One region of the Paenibacillus ihbetae genome, then DNA from elsewhere that is predicted to be linked to it. Evidence: a T-box and tRNA genes for the amino acid it is inferred to sense, from the RefSeq annotation. Region 1 holds a T-box; the other holds one or more tRNA genes.
What was found. The T-box of region 1 lies ahead of pheS (phenylalanine--tRNA ligase subunit alpha). A T-box ahead of a tRNA ligase gene usually reads a tRNA of that ligase, here a tRNA-Phe.

Region 1 (4,193 bases):
AGATCATCCCTTGGGACAGCACGCCCCGCAGCTTCGCTTTCTTAATGTCCAGGCCGCCCGGAAGCTTCGCGCCGACAAGAGCGACCGGCACTTTCTGTCCGGCGTCAACGTTCTTCGCCCCGCACACGATCTGCAGATCTTCCTCCTGCCCTGCATCCACTACACAGACGTTAAGCTTATCCGCGTCCGGATGCTTTTCCTTGCTCTTCACGTAGCCGACAACGACCTTGCTGATTCCCTGATTCCGTTTCTCGATGACGTCGATCTCAATGCCGGCTGACGTAATCCGACCGGCAAGCTCCTCTGTGCTGACGCCCTCGAGCGATATATAATCGGACAACCAATCCGTTGAAACTCTCATTGTATATTCACTTCCCTTATCTTGTTTAAGTTAGATCCGCGTAAACTGCTTCAAAAATGCCGTATCGTTGTTGAAGAAATGCCGGATGTCATCCACGCCGTATTTCAGCATGGCGATCCGCTCGACTCCCATGCCGAATGCAAAGCCGCTGTATTTTTCCGGATCATAGCCGCCCATCTCCAGCACTTTCGGATGAACCATGCCGCAGCCCAAAATTTCGAGCCAGCCGGTATGCTTGCACACGCGGCATCCGCTGCCGCCGCACTTCACGCAGGAGACATCCACTTCGGCGCTCGGCTCGGTGAACGGGAAGAAGCTTGGGCGCAGGCGAATCTGCGTATTTTCCCCGAACATTTCCTGTACGAATTGCAGCAGCGTTCCCTTAAGGTCGCTCATCCGGATATTCTCCCCGATGACCAGGCCTTCGATCTGGTGGAACTGGAACGAGTGGGTCGCGTCATCGTCGTCCCGGCGGAATACCCGGCCCGGGCAGATGATTTTGACCGGAACCTCCCCTTCCATCGCCAGCATCGTCCGCGCTTGCACCGGAGAAGTCTGGGTACGCATCAGCAAATCCTCCGTCAAATAGAAGGAATCCTGCATGTCGCGAGCCGGATGGTTCTTCGGCAAATTCAACGCCTCGAAGTTGAAATAATCGGTCTCCACTTCCGGTCCCTCGGCGACGCGGTAGCCCATTCCGATGAAAATGTCCTCGATATCCTGAATGACTTTGCTGAGCGGATGAATCGCGCCTTGCGCAAGCTTCCTTCCCGGAAGCGTAACATCCACCTTCTCCGCACGGAGCCGTTCTTCCGTCTCCTGCTGCAGGAACGCCTCCTGCTTGCTCACGATAACTTCCTCAATCGCCCCGCGGACATCGTTCGCCACCTGTCCGATTACCGGGCGCTCCTCGGCGCTCAACTGGCCCATGCCGCGTAAAATTTCGGTCAGTGCCCCTTTTTTGCCAAGGTATTTCACCCGCAGATCATTCAAGCGCTGCGGATCGCTCACGTCCTGCAGTTGTGCTAATGCTTCCTGCTTCAATGCTTCCAATTTCTCTTTCATTGCTGTTCGCACACCCCTTCATGAACTCGTATTTGCTTTCTTGCCTGCAAATAAAAAAGGCCTTTTCTCCCGAAAAGGGACGAAAAGACCGTGGTACCACCCTTGTTAGCATACCAGCTTCTTGAGAATGCGGCGTGCAAACACCGGCATTCCCTGATATAAGCAGACATATGCTCACTTGACCGACGTAACGAATCGGACCCGTTATCCCCTACTGTACGGCATTGTGCCGTGTTCAGGGAACTGCTCCGGAGCGAACTTCACCAGCCTGATTCCATAGAGACGCTCTCAATCTGCGGCATCTCTTCCCTGTACGGAGGCACTGACTACTCTTCTCCATCCATGCATTTAAACGCTATGGCAAATATAAATTTATAGGGTATATTATATGCAACCTTTCGACATATGGCAAGCTGCATTTACCCGAAATGCCTTATACTAGAAGGTTTGCCCGTACCGATTCGCGCTTATTCACCTTGCAGCCGGGCAAGCTCCTTCCGGAGCGTCCGGATTTCGGCGAGCCAATCCTCATCCTGCTCTGCTCCACCCTCCCCGGCCGAGAGTCCAAGCAGCTCTTGAATCCGGTACTCCAGCTCCATCCTGCGGTTCTCCTTGTCGGTATCTCCCCTGATCACCCCGACACGGGCCATTTGCTCCTCTTCCTCTGCGACGCTGCCCTCGAACCAGACCGGCGTGCCGCCTGGCTTCAGGGTCAGAAGCCGGTTGGCGACTTTGCGAACCAGGTACCTGTCATGCGATACGAGCGCTATTGCTCCCGGAAAGCGGACAAGAACCTCCTCAATCACCTCGCGCGTATCCACATCCAGATAGTTGGACGGTTCATCGAGCACCAGAAGATGGGCCCCGCTAAAATACAGCTTCAGGAAGGCCGTGCGGCATTTCTCCCCCATGCTGAGCTGGCCGATCCGTTTGAAGACGTCATCCCGGCGGAACAGGAAGCATCCGAGCAGCGTTCGGGCATGGCTCTGCGTCATTCCAGGAATGGCAAGCAGACTGTCCAGCAAGGTCATGTCATCCTCCAGCCCTTCGAGCTGCTGGGAGAAATACCCGATTTTGACGGCCGGATGCCAGGCAACGGTCCCTTCCGTCGGCGTAATTTCGCCTAGCAGAAGCTTAAGCAGCGTCGTTTTTCCGCTTCCGTTCGGCCCCCGGACCGCGAGACGGTCCCCGCGGTTCAGTTGAAAGCTGAAACGGTCAAACAGCAGACGGTCTCCGAATCCGAAGCTCATCTCCTTGACGCGCAGCAGCGTTTTGGCACCAATGGCCTCCGCATCCAGCTCCATTTTCAGCTTCGGATCGCTCCGCGGTTTATCCACACGCTCCGCTTCCAGCCTTTCGAGCGCCTTCTCCTTGGCATGGTATCTCGAAATGTTCTTCTTGGCTTTCGCCTTATAGTAGCTGGCCGTGATTCGAACATCTCCATCCCCTGCCGAATTATGCGCTTTATGGAACCATTCCTCATATCGGCGAATCGATTCTTCAAGCGCTTTGCGGGCCAACTCCTGCTTGCGGTAGAGGGTTTCCTGCTCACGGAGCTCACGCTCTTTCTCCCTCCGGTAATCGGTGTATCCCCCACGGTACCTCCGCAGCTCGTTGGCGGACAACTCGCACACTGAGGTGGCAACGCGATCGATGAATTCCCTGTCATGGGATACGAACAGTACGGTCCCTTTATACACGGAGACAAGCCACTGCTCGAGCCAGACCAGGCTCTCACTGTCCAGATGATTGGTCGGCTCATCCAGAAGCAAAAATTGAGGATTCCGTACGAGCAGTGCGGCCAGCATCACCTTCGTCTTTTGTCCGCCGCTCAGTCCTTTATAGGGAACTGGCCAGACCTCCGACCCGATGCCGAGCATCGTCATGGCCTTCTCGACTTCAGTCTCCCACTGGAAGCCTCCACCGGACTCATAGCGCTCTAACAGATTCCCGTACTGCTCAACCAGCCGATCCATAGCATCAGCATCACTTGCCTGCATCTGCTTCTCTATAGCGGCAAGCTGCTGCTTAAGCTCCCAAAGGGACGATTCGCTGCGGCTGCGAACCATTTCGAGCGCCGTCATCTCGGATTCGTCAGGCTCATCCTGCTGCCGCATCCAGCCCCATCGTTCCCTTGGCAGTACCGCCTCGACCGTTCCGTTCGTCGGCTGGCGCTCTCCTGCCAGGATCGACAACAGCGTGGATTTCCCCATTCCGTTTCGTCCATACAGGGCGATGCGCTCTCCCTCGGCCACCTCCAGGTGGATCCCCTCGAACAGCGGCTTTCCTTGCAGCTCCATTCCTATATCCTTAGCCTTTAAGATCATTGTCATATAACCTCATCCTCCCTGAAAAATCCATTAAAAAAACCGCAGGCCATGGCCTACGGCGGATCATCGAAGAAAGAGATGCGGATGTGTTTATGAAATGAACGGCATGATACGACAGCTCCCTGGCTACAGCGCACGCGCTGTTCCTTCCAACATACAGCGGTTCTGTTCGGATGCCGAACATCCCAAAACGAAGCCCGCCGATCATGGGTGGGAATTGCTGATCAAGCCGGATTGAAGTTCCCTTTGTATAGAAAATTAAAAAAGGCACCTCGAATCCCATTTTTCAGACACACCAAATCTCTTCTCCAGCACCGTAGAGAAACGCCTGCAACATCATTGCAGTTGTCAGAGAAAAGGGTATCTTACTTCATCGGACTATGGTTACCTCGCATTCCTGTAATTGATTTCACCGACATTGTAACAAATCTGGTTGT
Region 2 (4,193 bases), 340 kb from region 1:
GCCAGTGAAAAAGATACTGACTACAAATATAATTCTGAGGATGGTCGATTCGACTCCGAAATGATCGGATATGCCGCCGATCAACCCGGTAAACATTTTGTCTCGGGTAGAACGGTACAATCTACTCATGGTTACTCCTTTCCGCTGTCATTCAGCTTTTGCTTCAATCGGGCGAGTTCCTTCTCGAGCACGGAAGAGACGGTATTGCCTGCCTGTTCCACGTACTCTTGGCCCATCCGGCGTAAATCGCGCAAGCTTCTGGCTTCAAGCTCCCAATCGCTGATGCGATCCTCAAGCCGGTTGAACATCCTTGGAACATCTTGACCGCCGTATGCGCCGGTACGTTCATTCATCTTCTGCTGCAGACGGAGAGTCTCCATCCGGGCAACATAGTACTGTCGCTTGCTGTATACGGTTTGATACTCCATGCGGAGCTCTCCGAGCTGCTCTTCAATCTCTCTCAGCGACTCCAGGCTGGTAGATAACAAGCCCTGGTATTGTTCAATCTTTTCTTCATAGATCAGCTTCTCTTGAAGTGCCAGCTTGGCCAGATGATCCTCACCGGCCTTCAACGCAAGCAGCGCTTGCTCCTCACGCTTATCCCGCATGGTCTCGGCTTGGTCAACCTGCTGTTTCAGCTGCCGAGAGTGAGTTTGGCATTGCTGCAGAAGCTTCTCGGCTTCCGTGATGTCTTGTCTTGTCGAATGAAGGAACTGATCGATCAATCGAACCGGATCCTGACTCTGTTCGAGTCTTTCGTTCAAGGTTGCAACGGTAATGTCTCGTATCCGTCTGAAAACACTCATTTAGGTTTAGCCCTCCTCTTCTATCAACTTCTTATCCTTAGCTTCAGCTGTTCGTCATCCTGTATCGCCATTAGTAGCGCGGTCTTCCCTTCTTGAATCGGGACACCCCGTAGATGATCAGGATAATACCGAGTACCGGACCGATGAGCCAAGACAGCTTACCCATCAACCAGATGACGCCGATACCAAGAATAATCCACCCGATCAGAGCGTTGCCTCGCCGAATTCCGTAATATCCTAAAGCAATCATCAGGACGGGAAGCAAAAGACTGAACAACCATCCGAGCAGAGGAGCGAATACACCCAGAAGAATCAAAACTCCTAGACCAATCAGCAGGAGACTTAATCCGTTTCCTCTCGAATATCTCATTTATACACCGCCTTTCTGTCGTTTGATCGTTGTTTATGTGTTCAACCTTATGACTCTATTCTAGGTAATTTCACGTTTCACTAAAACGGACTGCGGACGGTTTTTGCACCTAGACCTAAGTCGGGGCCCTCTATAGACCTGCGTCCAAACCGTTCCTGGCCCATTAAAGCAGCCCGAACTTCCTACTACTCTTATGGCATTCAGACCTTGTCCAATCCATCCAGACGGCGTCCATTCCATCCGGACCGTATTCGATCCAGCCAAGAACGTGTTCATTCATTCAAAACCGTGTTAGCCGAGCCCGACTTTCCGCTCCAAAGCGTCTAATCCGGTCGAACGTGATCTCACCAGCCGATCATAAGACGATAAGACGAGAAACGCAAAAAAGGAATGCAAGACGATAATCGTCTTGCATTCCTTTTGGATGATGCCGGTGAAGGGACTCGAACCCCCACGGTTTCCCTCACGATTTTGAGTCGCGCGCGTCTGCCAATTCCGCCACACCGGCATAAAAGCGTGCCCTAAGAGATTCGAACTCCTGACCTTTTGATTCGTAGTCAAACGCTCTATCCAGCTGAGCTAAGGGCACAGAATAGTGAATGGAGGCGCCACCCAGATTCGAACTGGGGATAAAGCTTTTGCAGAGCTGTGCCTTACCACTTGGCTATGGCGCCAGAAATGAAAATGGAGCGGACGACGGGAATCGAACCCGCGACCCTCGCCTTGGCAAGGCGATGCTCTACCGCTGAGCCACGTCCGCAGAAATCATGGCTGGGGATATAGGATTCGAACCTATGCATGACGGAGTCAAAGTCCGTTGCCTTACCGCTTGGCTAATCCCCAATATGATTTTTTGTAATATGGGGCGATCGATGGGACTTGAACCCACGAATGCCGGAGCCACAATCCGGTGCGTTAACCCCTTCGCCACGACCGCCATATTTATTAAGTTTCGATTGGCAGGGGCAGCAGGAATTGAACCCACACTAACGGTTTTGGAGACCGCTGTTCTACCTTTAAACTATGCCCCTATAAAACTGGTGGAGGATGATGGATTCGAACCACCGAACTCGTAAGAGAACAGATTTACAGTCTGCTGCGTTTGGCCACTTCGCTAATCCTCCATAGTGGTGCCGGCGAGAGGACTTGAACCCCCAACCTACTGATTACAAGTCAGTTGCTCTACCAATTGAGCTACACCGGCGTATGCAATTGTGAAACATGGTGGCTCGGGACGGAATCGAACCGCCGACACGAGGATTTTCAGTCCTCTGCTCTACCGACTGAGCTACCGAGCCTTACGCTCTTCGTGAACTTCGACGAATCCCATATCGGACACTCATCTCATCCCAAAAGTTAAAAAATGGCGGAACTGACGGGATTCGAACCCGCGATCTCCTGCGTGACAGGCAGGCATGTTAGGCCTCTACACCACAGTTCCACGAGGCACTATCGCATATGCGATATAATTGGTTGCGGGGGCAGGATTTGAACCTGCGACCTTCGGGTTATGAGCCCGACGAGCTACCGAACTGCTCCACCCCGCGTCATTATAAAAGGGTTACAATGTTATTTATGGTGGAGGCTGAGGGGATCGAACCCCCGACCCTCTGCTTGTAAGGCAGATGCTCTCCCAGCTGAGCTAAGCCTCCGCAACAAAGCGATTTCTATCATACCAGATAACCGGCAACAAAATCAAGTCTTTTTTAAAGAAAAGATGGTGACCCGTAGGGGATTCGAACCCCTGTTACCTCCGTGAAAGGGAGGTGTCTTAACCCCTTGACCAACGGGCCATGCTTTAAATAATAGTGGCGGAGAGAGAGGGATTCGAACCCTCGAGACGCTTTTGACGCCTACACGATTTCCAATCGTGCTCCTTCGGCCAACTCGGACACCTCTCCATAAATGGCTCCCCGAACAGGACTCGAACCTGTGACAACTCGATTAACAGTCGAGTGCTCTACCAACTGAGCTATCAGGGAACATTATTCAATTCAAGTGATGGTTTGATCACCTGAAAACTAGATACGAAACGTCTTTGCGTTGATTAGAATCCGTAGCAATGTCCCTTCAGATCCTCAGATCTTTCCGGGCCCCGCCAAAGTAATCGGAATCAGCTGCGAAGCTCTTCTTCACTTTGGTGGGTTTTTGTCTATGCTTCCGTAGCGAGCTTTCTTTCAGAAAGCTTGTAGGATAAGCCCTCGACCGATTAGTATTGGTCAGCTCCATGCATTACTGCACTTCCACCTCCAACCTATCTACCTCGTCGTCTTCAAGGGGTCTTACATACTGGGAAATCTCATCTTGAGGGGGGCTTCACGCTTAGATGCTTTCAGCGCTTATCCCGTCCGTACGTAGCTACCCAGCCATGCTCCTGGCGGAACAACTGGTGCACCAGCGGTACGTCCATCCCGGTCCTCTCGTACTAAGGACAGCTCCTCTCAAATTTCCTACGCCCACGACAGATAGGGACCGAACTGTCTCACGACGTTCTGAACCCAGCTCGCGTACCGCTTTAATGGGCGAACAGCCCAACCCTTGGGACCTACTTCAGCCCCAGGATGCGATGAGCCGACATCGAGGTGCCAAACCTCCCCGTCGATGTGGACTCTTGGGGGAGATAAGCCTGTTATCCCCAGGGTAGCTTTTATCCGTTGAGCGATGGCCCTTCCATGCGGTACCACCGGATCACTAAGCCCGACTTTCGTCCCTGCTCGACTTGTAGGTCTCGCAGTCAAGCTCCCTTATGCCTTTGCACTCTTCGAATGATTTCCAACCATTCTGAGGGAACCTTGGGGCGCCTCCGTTACTCTTTAGGAGGCGACCGCCCCAGTCAAACTGTCCGCCTGACACTGTCCCCGTACCGGATCACGGTACCAGGTTAGAACCTAGATACGATCAGGGTGGTATCCCAACGTCGCCTCCACACAAGCTGGCGCTCATGCTTCAAAGGCTCCCACCTATCCTGTACAGATCGTACCCAAATCCAATATCAAGCTGCAGTAAAGCTCCATGGG

Region 2: it has a tRNA-Phe gene. The T-box ahead of pheS (phenylalanine--tRNA ligase subunit alpha) is inferred to sense a tRNA for this amino acid. The anticodon was not compared.

Annotation. Positions count from the first base shown of each region.
Region 1 is NZ_CP016809.1:4,558,913-4,563,105, reverse strand. Features, by position in the region: gene pheT (phenylalanine--tRNA ligase subunit beta) at 1-361, opposite strand, end outside; gene pheS (phenylalanine--tRNA ligase subunit alpha) at 392-1,426, opposite strand; T-box leader at 1,499-1,778, opposite strand; gene abc-f (ribosomal protection-like ABC-F family protein) at 1,894-3,759, opposite strand.
Region 2 is NZ_CP016809.1:4,215,292-4,219,484, reverse strand. Features, by position in the region: gene BBD41_RS18775 (PspC domain-containing protein) at 1-129, opposite strand, end outside; gene BBD41_RS18770 (PspA/IM30 family protein) at 132-806, opposite strand; gene BBD41_RS18765 (hypothetical protein) at 877-1,176, opposite strand; tRNA gene BBD41_RS18760 (tRNA-Leu) at 1,605-1,684, opposite strand; tRNA gene BBD41_RS18755 (tRNA-Arg) at 1,692-1,765, opposite strand; tRNA gene BBD41_RS18750 (tRNA-Cys) at 1,777-1,850, opposite strand; tRNA gene BBD41_RS18745 (tRNA-Gly) at 1,862-1,936, opposite strand; tRNA gene BBD41_RS18740 (tRNA-Gln) at 1,945-2,019, opposite strand; tRNA gene BBD41_RS18735 (tRNA-His) at 2,038-2,113, opposite strand; tRNA gene BBD41_RS18730 (tRNA-Trp) at 2,134-2,207, opposite strand; tRNA gene BBD41_RS18725 (tRNA-Tyr) at 2,215-2,300, opposite strand; tRNA gene BBD41_RS18720 (tRNA-Thr) at 2,305-2,380, opposite strand; tRNA gene BBD41_RS18715 (tRNA-Phe) at 2,399-2,474, opposite strand; tRNA gene BBD41_RS18710 (tRNA-Asp) at 2,541-2,617, opposite strand; tRNA gene BBD41_RS18705 (tRNA-Met) at 2,647-2,723, opposite strand; tRNA gene BBD41_RS18700 (tRNA-Val) at 2,753-2,828, opposite strand; tRNA gene BBD41_RS18695 (tRNA-Glu) at 2,895-2,969, opposite strand; tRNA gene BBD41_RS18690 (tRNA-Ser) at 2,986-3,077, opposite strand; tRNA gene BBD41_RS18685 (tRNA-Asn) at 3,083-3,158, opposite strand; rRNA gene BBD41_RS18680 (23S ribosomal RNA) at 3,366-4,193, opposite strand, start outside.